DNA from 3 places in the Streptomyces sp. NPDC048331 genome. Region 1 is predicted to be linked to each of the others. Evidence: riboswitches for the same ligand, from Rfam matches in the RefSeq annotation. Region 1 holds a riboswitch; each other region holds the start of a gene.
What was found. A riboswitch is a leader RNA that binds a small molecule or an ion and turns the genes downstream of it on or off. The one in region 1 is predicted to bind cobalamin.
Positions count from the first base shown of each region.

Region 2: it holds a riboswitch for cobalamin, as region 1 does, so the genes downstream of both, ACGFYY_RS01745 (ribonucleoside-diphosphate reductase subunit alpha) here and metE (5-methyltetrahydropteroyltriglutamate--homocysteine S-methyltransferase) in region 1, are expected to answer to the same signal.
Region 3: it holds a riboswitch for cobalamin, as region 1 does, so the genes downstream of both, cobN (cobaltochelatase subunit CobN) here and metE (5-methyltetrahydropteroyltriglutamate--homocysteine S-methyltransferase) in region 1, are expected to answer to the same signal.

Region 1 is NZ_JBICYT010000002.1:221,894-225,257, reverse strand. Features, by position in the region: gene metE (5-methyltetrahydropteroyltriglutamate--homocysteine S-methyltransferase) at 1-1,753, opposite strand, end outside; cobalamin riboswitch at 1,943-2,098, opposite strand; gene ACGFYY_RS04525 (ANTAR domain-containing protein) at 2,501-3,211, shown strand; gene ACGFYY_RS04520 (PP2C family protein-serine/threonine phosphatase) at 3,159-3,364, shown strand, end outside.
Region 2 is NZ_JBICYT010000001.1:380,634-383,997, forward strand. Features, by position in the region: gene ACGFYY_RS01725 (carbon starvation CstA family protein) at 1-105, shown strand, start outside; gene ACGFYY_RS01730 (CstA-like transporter-associated (seleno)protein) at 102-299, shown strand; gene ACGFYY_RS01735 (Uma2 family endonuclease) at 352-936, opposite strand; gene ACGFYY_RS01740 (GNAT family N-acetyltransferase) at 1,015-1,512, shown strand; cobalamin riboswitch at 1,557-1,686, shown strand; gene ACGFYY_RS01745 (ribonucleoside-diphosphate reductase subunit alpha) at 1,829-3,364, shown strand, end outside.
Region 3 is NZ_JBICYT010000018.1:42,849-46,212, forward strand. Features, by position in the region: gene cobN (cobaltochelatase subunit CobN) at 1-1,945, opposite strand, end outside; cobalamin riboswitch at 1,980-2,142, opposite strand; gene ACGFYY_RS24540 (cobalamin biosynthesis protein CobG) at 2,525-3,364, shown strand, end outside.

The sequences.
Region 1 (3,364 bases):
GCGGCTGGTCGTCGCGTACGAAGGACCAGGCGAGCATGGTGACCGGACCGGTGAGCATGCCCTTGACCGGCTTCGGCGTCTGAGCCTGCGCGAACGTCGTCCAGCGAACGGTCATCGGCTCCGGCCGGGAGATGTCGCCGGCCAGGACGGGCGGGCGGACGTAGCGGGTGCCGTAGGACTGCACCCAGCCGTGCTGGGTGACGACGTAGCCGGTCAGCTGCTCCGCGAAGTACTGGACCATGTCGTTGCGCTCGGGCTCGCCATGTACCAGCACGTCGACGCCGGTCTTCTCCTGGAACGAGATCACCTCGCGGATCTCGTTCTCGATCCGCTCCTCGTACCCGGCCGCGTCGATGCGGCCGGCCCGAAGGTCGGCGCGGGCCACGCGCAGCTCGTCGGTCTGCGGGAACGAGCCGATGGTGGTGGTGGGTAGTACGGGCAGTCCCAGGTGGGCGCGCTGCGCGGCAGTGCGCTGCGCGTAGGGCTGGGAGCGGCGGCCGTCCGCGTCGGTGACGGCAGCGGTGCGGGCCCGGACGGCAGGGTCGTGGGTGATGGCGGAATGGGCGCGCGAGGCCAGGTCGGCGCGGTTGGCGGCCAGCTCTGCGGCGATCACGTCGGTGCCTTGGGCGAGACCGCGGGCGAGGGTGCTGATCTCGGTGGTCTTCTGTCGGGCGAAGGCGAGCCACCGCCGGATCTGCGGGTCGATGTCCCGTTCGGCGTTGGCGTCCAGCGGCACGTGCAGCAGGGAGCAGGACGCGGCGACGTCCACCCGGTCGGCAAGGCCGAGGAGGGTGCCGAGGGTGGTCAGCGACTTCTGGTAATCGTTGATCCAGATGTTGCGACCGTTGACGACACCCGCGACCAGGCGCTTACCCGGCAGCCCGCCGACCGCGGCGAGGGCATCGAGGTTCGAGGCGGCGGAGTCGGTGAAATCGAGGGCAAGGCCCTCCACCGGGGCGGCGGCGAGGACCTGGAGGGCGTCGTCGAGCCGGCCGAAGTAGGAGGCGACCAGCAGCTTGGGCCGGTCGGTGAGGGCGCCCAGGTCACGGTAGGCGCGGGCGGCGGCGTTCAGGTCGGCCGGGGTGCGGTCCTGGACCAGGGCGGGCTCGTCGAGCTGCACCCACTCGGCGCCGGCGGCGCGCAGGTCGGCAAGGACCTGTGCGTAGACGGGCAGCAGCCGGTCGAGCAGGGTGATCGGCTGGAAGTCGGCGGCGACGCCGGGGGCGGGCTTGGCGAGCAGCAGGTAGGTGACAGGGCCGACGAGGACCGGGCGAGCCGACCGGCCGAGCGCGAGGGCCTCCTTCAGCTCGGCGACCTGCTTGCCGGAGTCGGCGGTGAAGACGGTGTCGGGGCCGAGTTCGGGTACCAGGTAGTGGTAGTTGGTGTCGAACCACTTGGTCATCTCCAGGGGGGCCACGTCCTGGGTGCCCCGCGCCATCGCGAAGTAGCCGTCGAGGGCGTCCGCGGCGATGGCCTCCTGGTGCCGATCGGGGACAGCGCCGACCATCACACTGGTGTCCAGGACGTGGTCGTAGTACGAGAAGTCGCCGGTGGGCACCTCGGTGATGCCGGCGTCGGCCAGCTGCTGCCAGTTCGCACGACGCAGGTCGGCGGCGGTCCGGCGGAGGGCGTCGGCGGTGACGCGGCCCTTCCAGTAGCCCTCGATCGCCTTCTTCAGTTCGCGGTTCTGTCCCTGGCGGGGGTAGCCGTACACGGTGGCTCGTGCTGCCGCGGCTGCGGACTTCGCTGTCACGGAACTCTCCTTCGCGAGATGTGTCCAGAACATCCCGGACGACGGGACGCGGACGCGAAGGGACGACAGAACGTGCGGACCACGCCGCGGGAGAGAACACCGCACGTGCCGCTCGCTGTGTACGCCGACCCGCCCACGAGGTCACCGGGACATCCGCATGCGGAATACGTCCGCGTGCGGGCAACGGGCAGGTCTTCGGACTCGCGGGCACGCCTGCCGGTCTCCCGGCGGGCACCTACTGGCCGTCGCTTCCCAGGACCGTTGGCCGGTCCCAGTGCGTATGACGGCGGTCGTTCCCGCTCACCGCTGCGGGGCAGTCCCGGATTCCCACCGGGTTCCCTCTTACGACGCATCCCGCCTGGCGGACGGGGCGAACCAGCTGCACCGGCCACCCTAGGGGCCCGGATCGCGCAGCGACGAGTGGATTCCAGTATTCGGACAGTGGAATGAGATATCCGGCGGGAGGTAGCCGGGGAGGCGGACGTGCACGTCGAGTCAGGCCGCGAGCCTGCTGGATGTCGACCCGGACACCGCGTACGGCTGATGTCGGAGGGAGCTGCCCCGCTCGTCGGGCACACACATGCCGCTGACCGTCCGCGAACGACGGCGGAGCCTCGAGCGACGGAACCACGACGGTCCATCTCCTCCACCAACCCACACTTCCCCGTGCGGGCCCGGCCCAGACCGCCCAGGGCGCCGCGCGGTCGGGCCGGTTACAACGGCCGTGGGGCGTGGCATGCTCGACCTATGGAGGGCGATTCCGTGCTACCCACAGGCGGCGGCGCGAGCCCCGAGATGCTGGCGTTGGCCAACGTGGTCGCCAGGCTCCGTGCCGAGGTCGTGGACCTGGAGGCACAGGCGTCGATGACAGCCGTCCTCGAGCGTGCCAAGGGCATGGTGATGGCCCGGACGGGCCTACCGCCGGACGCCGCGTATCAGGAGCTGCTCGACAGTGCCGCGCGACACCGCCGGACCCTGCTGGAGGAATGCTGGATCACCCAGGGCCAGGTCGGTGCCGGTTGGGCGGGGACGCCGCCGAAGGCCGCCGAGCGGGCCGCTCGTGCAGCCGTGCCCGTAGTGGAGCACACCCCCTTCGACACCGGTCGCTACGTCCTCTCCGGTGGGGTCGGCCCCCGAGCCGGCCATCGGGCGCTCCTTGCCCGCTTGGCCGAAAGCCTGACGGCCGCCGACGTACGTGCCCCCTCCGAGATCGCGGGCCTGCTGCGATACGTGCTCGGCGAAACGGAGGACGTGGCCGCGGTGATGATCTACACCGTTGCCCCGGCCGGAAGCCTGGAGCTGACCGGGCACGCGGGCGTGGACGACGCCACGGCCGAGCAATGGAGCCACATCCCCCCCGCTCAGCGGTGTCGCGGCACTGGAGGCCATCGAGGCCGAGGAGGCGGTGTGGCTCGAAGACCTGGCGCGGGACGCCGTCCGGTACCTGCTGATCGGTGAGCCGCCCGAGCGGTGGCCTTCCCGCGCGTGGCTCCCCGTACCCGGGAGTCGGCCGGTGACGGCCGTCGTCGGATTCTTCCGTACCCGGCCGGGCCCCTTCGACGCGCGCACCCGGACCCTCCTCCGGCGGGCGGTCGGCCTGTGCACCGGCCC
Region 2 (3,364 bases), on a different contig from region 1:
ATCGTCGCCCCGGCCGGGCTGATCGCGACCGCCGAGGAGCGTGCGGAGCTCGCGGCGGCGGGGCCGGACGCGACCGGCGGACACGTCAAGGAGCCGGTGGCGTGAGCACCGTACGGAGCGTGCTGGCCAGGGCTCGGTTCTACGTACGGGAGTTCTCCGGGGAGGCCGCGTACGACCGGTACGTGGCCCACGCCCGCTCCCACGACCCGCACGCGGAGGTCCTCACCCGCCGCGCCTTCGAACGCGCCCGTACGGACGCCCGCGAGGCGGATCCCCGCGAGGGCTTCCGCTGCTGCTGAACCTCGCGAAGGGGCCCCACCGCACGACGCGGTGGGGCCCCTTCGGCGTTCCTCAGCGCACCCAGTCCTTGAGGGGCTCGGTCGGGAGGGTGATGCCGACGGGATCGGGGAGGCGGACCTCCTTGCCGAAGGGAACGGTGCGGACGGTCTCGTAACGGTGGCCGTCCGGGTCGCTGTGGACGAGGACCTGGCATTCGAGCCGGTCGACGAGCAGATAGACAGGGATACCCGTCGACGCGTACGCGCGTGGCTTCTCGATCCGGTCGCGCCGCTCGGTGTCGGAGTCCCACGAGGTCACCTCGACAGCCATCAGGACGGGCCCGGGATTCGCCCAGTCGCCCTGGCCGACGAAGGCGTCCTCATGCGCCAGGACGCCGTCCGGGATGGCACGGCCCTCCCGGTACTGCTCCACCTTGATCCCCTGCCCGGCATGCAGCCATAGGTCCGGGTGATGCTGCATGCAGATCCGGCTCAGCCACACAATGATCCGCCCGTGATCCCCGTCCGGCACTGCCTTGCTCCTGATGACCCCGTCGATGAATTCCAACCGCAGCCCTTCGACCTCTCTGGCGCCTATACGCGCGAGGGTCTCGAACTCCTCGGTCAGCATGTGGGGGCGGTCGGCCATCACGGTCATGCCTCGCTCACCTTCCTCGACGGTGCTGTCCTCGACGATAGCGCCGCACCCCGACACCCGTCCTGCACACTCGACCGCATGGACATGGTGATCAGAACGGCGCTGCCCGCCGAGTACGCGGAGCTGGGTGAGATCACGGCGGGGGCCTACCTCGCCGACGGGCATCTGGACTTCAACGAGGACGACGGCTACCTGAACGTGCTGCGCGACGTGGCCGGCCGGGCCGTCCAGGGCGAGGTGCTCGTCGCCGTACGGGACGAACGGCTGCTGGGCGGTGTGACCTTCGCCGCCCCGGGCAGTGCGCTCGCCGACATCGCGGCCCCGGACGAGGCCGAGTTCCGGATGCTCGCGGTGGCCCGCGCGGCGCGCGGCCAGGGCGCGGGCGAGGCTCTGGTGCGTGCCTGCGTCGAGCGGGCGAGGGCTCTGGAGGGCGTGACCGGCCTGGTCCTCTCCACCCAGGGCGGCATGGCCGAGGCCCATCGGATCTACGCGCGACTGGGTTTCGTACGCACTCCGGAGCGGGACTGGGCGCCGATCGAAGGCCTGACACTCCTCACTTACCGGCTCAAGCTGTAGCCGCGCCGACACTACATGTGGGGGTTACCGCAGAGGGCCGCCCCCACATGTATGCTCATGCCTGCTGTCGCCGCAGGGGAATCCGGTGCGAATCCGGAACTGTCCCGCAACGGTATGAAGTGTCCGGCTACCGGACGCCAAGTCCGATGACCTGCCGACAGCGCGCCCGGCTCGACCGAACCGGGTGCCGATTCGTCCGGGCCTCGCGGTTGGGCCGGTGGACGCCATGCGGGGTAAGCGTTCTCGTCGCGCCCGCATGCGCCCGCTCGCGCCCCGCCCCGCCGATGACCGGGCCGAGCGAGGGAGAGCTCCCGCCGTGACCATCGCGCCTTCCGCACCGCGCGCCGAGTCCACTTCTGGCGACAACACCGAGGGCCCGGGGGCCACGCTGCTGCGTACCCTCACCGAACTGACGGCGGACCTCCCCGACACCGACCCCGGCCGGGTCGCGGCCTCCGCGCTGCGCGGCCGTAGCGCCGCCGCCGACGACGCCGAACTGCGCGGGCTGGCCACCGAGGCCGCCGCCGGCCTGATCTCCGAGGACCCGGCCTACTCCCGGCTGGCCGCCCGCCTGCTGACGCTGGCCGTCCGCGACGAGGCCGCGAGCCAGGGCTCCACCTCCTTCTCGGCCTCCGTCGAGGTCGGCCACCGCGAGGGCCTCATCGCCGACCGCACCGCCGAGTTCGTCCGTACGCACGCGAGCCGGCTCGACTCGCTCGTCGAACTGACCCTCGCCGAGGGCGCCGACGACCGCTTCGGCTTCTTCGGCCTGCGCACCCTGCACAGCCGCTACCTGCTGCGCCACCCGATCACCCGTCAGGTCATCGAGACCCCGCAGTACTTCATGCTGCGCGTGGCCTGCGGTCTGGCCGCCGACGAGAGCGTCCAGGCCGTCGAGGAAGTGGCCTCGCTGTACCGGCTGATGAGCCGTCTGGACTACCTGCCGTCCTCCCCGACGCTCTTCAACTCCGGCACCCGGCACCCGCAGATGTCCTCCTGCTACCTGCTGGACTCCCCGCTGGACGAGCTCGACTCGATCTACGACCGCTACCACCAGGTGGCCCGGCTCTCCAAGCACGCCGGTGGCATCGGCCTCTCGTACTCCCGTATCCGTGCCCGCGGTTCCCTGATCCGCGGCACCAACGGCCACTCCAACGGCATCGTGCCGTTCCTGAAGACCCTCGACGCCTCCGTCGCCGCCGTGAACCAGGGTGGCCGCCGCAAGGGCGCCGCCGCCGTCTACCTGGAGACCTGGCACGCGGACATCGAGGAGTTCCTGGAGCTCCGCGACAACACCGGTGAGGACCAGCGCCGTACGCACAACCTGAACCTGGCCCACTGGGTGCCGGACGAGTTCATGCGCCGTGTGAACGCCGACGCCGACTGGTCGCTGTTCTCCCCGGCCGACGTGCCCGAGCTGGTCGACCTGTGGGGCGACGACTTCGACGCCGCCTACCGCAAGGCCGAGGCGGACGGCCTGGCCCGCAAGACCATGCCCGCCCGCGACCTGTACGGCCGGATGATGCGTACCCTCGCGCAGACCGGCCAGGGCTGGATGACCTTCAAGGACGCCTCCAACCGCACGGCGAACCAGACCGCCGAGCCGGGCACGGTCGTGCACTCCTCGAACCTCTGCACCGAGATCATCGAGGTCACGAACGACGGCGAGACGGCCGTCTGCAACCTCGGCTCGGTCAACCTGGGCGCCTTCGTCGTGGACGGCGAGATCGACTGGGAGCGGATCGACGAGACCGTCCGCACCGCCGTGACCTTCCTCGACCGCGTGGTGGACATCAACTTCTACCCGACCGAGCAGGCCGGCCGCTCCAACGCCCGCTGGCGTCCGGTGGGT
Region 3 (3,364 bases), on a different contig from region 1:
AGCCCTCGTCGTCCGGGCGCTCCTCCAGACCGAGGTCGTGGTGGAGCTTCGCCGCCTGGATCAGGGTCCAGATCTGGGCGCGGATGGCCGGCAGCTTCGCCGGGTCCATCGCGGAGATCTGCGCGTACTCGTCGAGGTGCTGCTCCAGGCGCGCGATGTCGCCGTACGACTCCGCGCGCGCCATCGGCGGCACCAGGTGGTCGACCAGGGTGGCGTGCACGCGGCGCTTGGCCTGCGTGCCCTCGCCCGGGTCGTTGACCAGGAACGGGTAGATCAGGGGCAGGTCGCCGAGCGCGGCATCCGGGGCGCAGGCCGCGGACAGACCGGCGTTCTTGCCCGGCAGCCACTCCAGGTTGCCGTGCTTGCCCAGGTGGATCATCGCGTCGGCGCCGAAGCCGCCGTCCTCGGCACGGGCCTGGATCCAGCGGTACGCGGCCAGGTAGTGGTGCGACGGCGGCAGGTCCGGGTCGTGGTAGATCGCGATCGGGTTCTCGCCGAAGCCGCGCGGCGGCTGGATGAGGATGAGGAGGTTCCCGCGGCGCAGGGCCGCGAGGACGATGTCACCCTCCGGGTTCGCCGAGCGGTCCACGAACATGTTGCCCGGAGCCTCGCCCCAGTGCTCGGTCACGCTGTCCCGCAGCTCGGCCGGGAGCTCCGCGAACCACCGCTTGTAGTCGGCCGCCGGGATACGGACCGGGTTGCGGGCCAACTGCTCCTCGGTCAGCCAGTCCTGGTCGTGGCCGCCGGCCTCGATCAGGGCGCGGATCAGCTCGTCACCGTCGCCCGAGACCAGACCCGGGATGTCCTCGATCGGACCGAAGTCGTAGCCGCCGGCGATGAGGGTGCGCAGCAGTTCCACGGCGCTGGCCGGGGTGTCGAGGCCGACCGCGTTGCCGATGCGCGAGTGCTTGGTCGGGTACGCGGACAGGACCAGCGCGACCTTCTTGTCGCGGCGGTCGATGTGCCGCAGGCGGGCGTGGCGTACGGCGATCCCCGCGACGCGGGCGGCCCGCTCGGGGTCGGCCACGTAGGCGGGCAGGCCGTCGTCGTCGATCTCCTTGAAGGAGAACGGGACGGTGATCAGACGGCCGTCGAACTCGGGCACCGCGACCTGCGTGGCGGCGTCCAACGGAGAGAGACCCTCGTCGTTCTCCTCCCAGGCGGCACGCGAGCCGGTCAGGCACAGGGCCTGCAGGATCGGCACGCCGAGACCGGCGAGCGCGCCCGCGTCCCAGGACTCGTCGTCGCCGCCCGCCGAGGCGGTGGCGGGCTTGGTGCCGCCGGCCGCGAGGACGGTGGTGACGACCGCGTCGGCCGACTCCAGCGCGGCGATCAACTCGGGCTCGGGGGTGCGCAGGGACGACACGTACAGGGGCAGCGCCCGGGCGTCGTGGGCCTCGATCGCGTCGCACAGGGCGTGCACGAAGGAGGTGTTCCCGCTCATCTGGTGGGCGCGGTAGTAGAGCACCGCGATCCGCGGGCCCTCGGTGCGCCGCGGAGTGCGCTCCAGCGGGCCCCAGGTGGGGGAGGCGGCGGGCGGCTCGAAGCCGTGGCCGGTGAGGAGGACGGTGTCGGAGAGGAACCGGGCCAGCTGCTCCAGGTTCGCCGGACCGCCGTGGGCGAGGTAGCCGTGGGCCTCGGCGGCGATACCGATGGGGACCGTGGAGGCCTCCATGAGCTGGGCGTCCGGAGCCTGCTCGCCGGTCAGGACCACGACCGGGCGGGTCTGGCCGGGGGCCAGGAGCAGGTCCAGGCCGTCCTGCCAGGCGCGGAGGCCGCCGAGGAGGCGTACGACGACCAGGTCGACCCCGTCGAGGAGGCCGGGGAGGTCGTCGAGGGGAAGACGGGAGGGGTTCGCGAACCGGTACGGGACGGGGCCGTCCGCCGTGTTCGCCGCGCGGGCGCTGAGCAGATCGGTGTCGGACGTCGACAGCAGCAGGATCATGCGGCGGCAGGCCTTCCTCGGGGTTTCCGCGCCCCGGGCAGTGTGAGGACAGCGGGAGTTCCTGACTCACCCCGGTCGCCGGATCGCTCCGCGGGGTTCACAGTGGCGGGACCGCGCCGGAATCTCACCGGGCTTCCTCCCATGTCGCCGTCCTCGGCGACGGCGGGCCGTGTGGTCCGCCGGAAGGTCATCTTAGGGGCGGTGCGGGTGTGGCTCCCGCCGGGGTGGACGGTGTGGCGGTGTGGCTCCCGCCCGGGTGGGCGGTGTGGCGGTGTGCGGGTGCGGCGCCGTTGCCGGGGCTCTGCCCCGGACCCCGCGCCTCAAACGCCGGCGGGGCTGGATCGGCGGTGCTCTGCCCCGGACCCCGCGCCTCAAACGCCGGCGGGGCTGGGAGTGCGGCTCGGACGATGGTGGGGGTGGGAGTGCGGCTCGGACGCCGGCGGGGCTCGGCGTGCGGCTCGGATGCCGGTGGGGGTGGGAGTGCGGGTGGGGTCTGGCCGGCGGTGGGGGCGAATGTGGCTGGTCGGGGTGGTGACGGACACAGGTCGCGGGGACCCGATCGTGGGTATGCTCGCGGCCATGCCCCAGCCCCCTTCCGCCGCATCGTCGCGCGACGAACCCGTCATACGGGAGCGCGGTGACGCCTGCCCCGGTGCGCTGCGGCTGCACGCGGCGGACGACGGGTTCCTGGCGCGGGTCCGGGTGCCCGGCGGGCTGCTCACCGTTCCGCAGGCCGAGGCGTTGGCGCTCGCCGCCGACCGTTTCGGGGACGGACACCTGGAGCTGACCTCGCGCGGCAACGTGCAACTGCGCGGACTGGCCGACGGGTGCGGCGCCGGGCTCGCCGAGCTGCTGGACGGGGCCGGGCTGCTGCCCGCGCCGAGCCATGAGCGGGTGCGGAACATCGTGACCACGCCCCTGTCCGGCCTGGACGGATCGGACGGGTCGGACCGCCCCGACGCGTCCGTCTGGGCCGTGGAGTTCGACCGGTTGCTGTGCGCGAGCCCTTGGGCGGCCGCGCTGTCCGGGCGGTTCCTCTTCGCCTTCGACGACGGCCGCGGCGACGTGGCCGCGCTCGGCCCCGACGTGACCGTGCTCGGCCGCCCCGAGGGCCGGGCGCTGGTCCGGCTCGGCCGGGCCGCCGACGCCGTGGAACTCGCCGGGCAGGACGCCCCCCGGGCGGCGCTGCTGGCCGCCCGGTACTTCCTCGACGCCGCCGCCGAAGCCGGTACCCAGGCCTGGCGGGTGGCCGAACTGCCCGCCGAACACGCGCTGGAGGAAGACGAGTTCGGTCGGCGGCTCGATGCCGCCGGAATCGCCGGCGTGGCCGTACGCGCCGTCGCGTGGCCGTACGCGCCCCCGCCCCGGCCGGGGCGGTCGGCCGGGCGGGACGGCCGCGTCACCCTGTGCGTGCTGCCC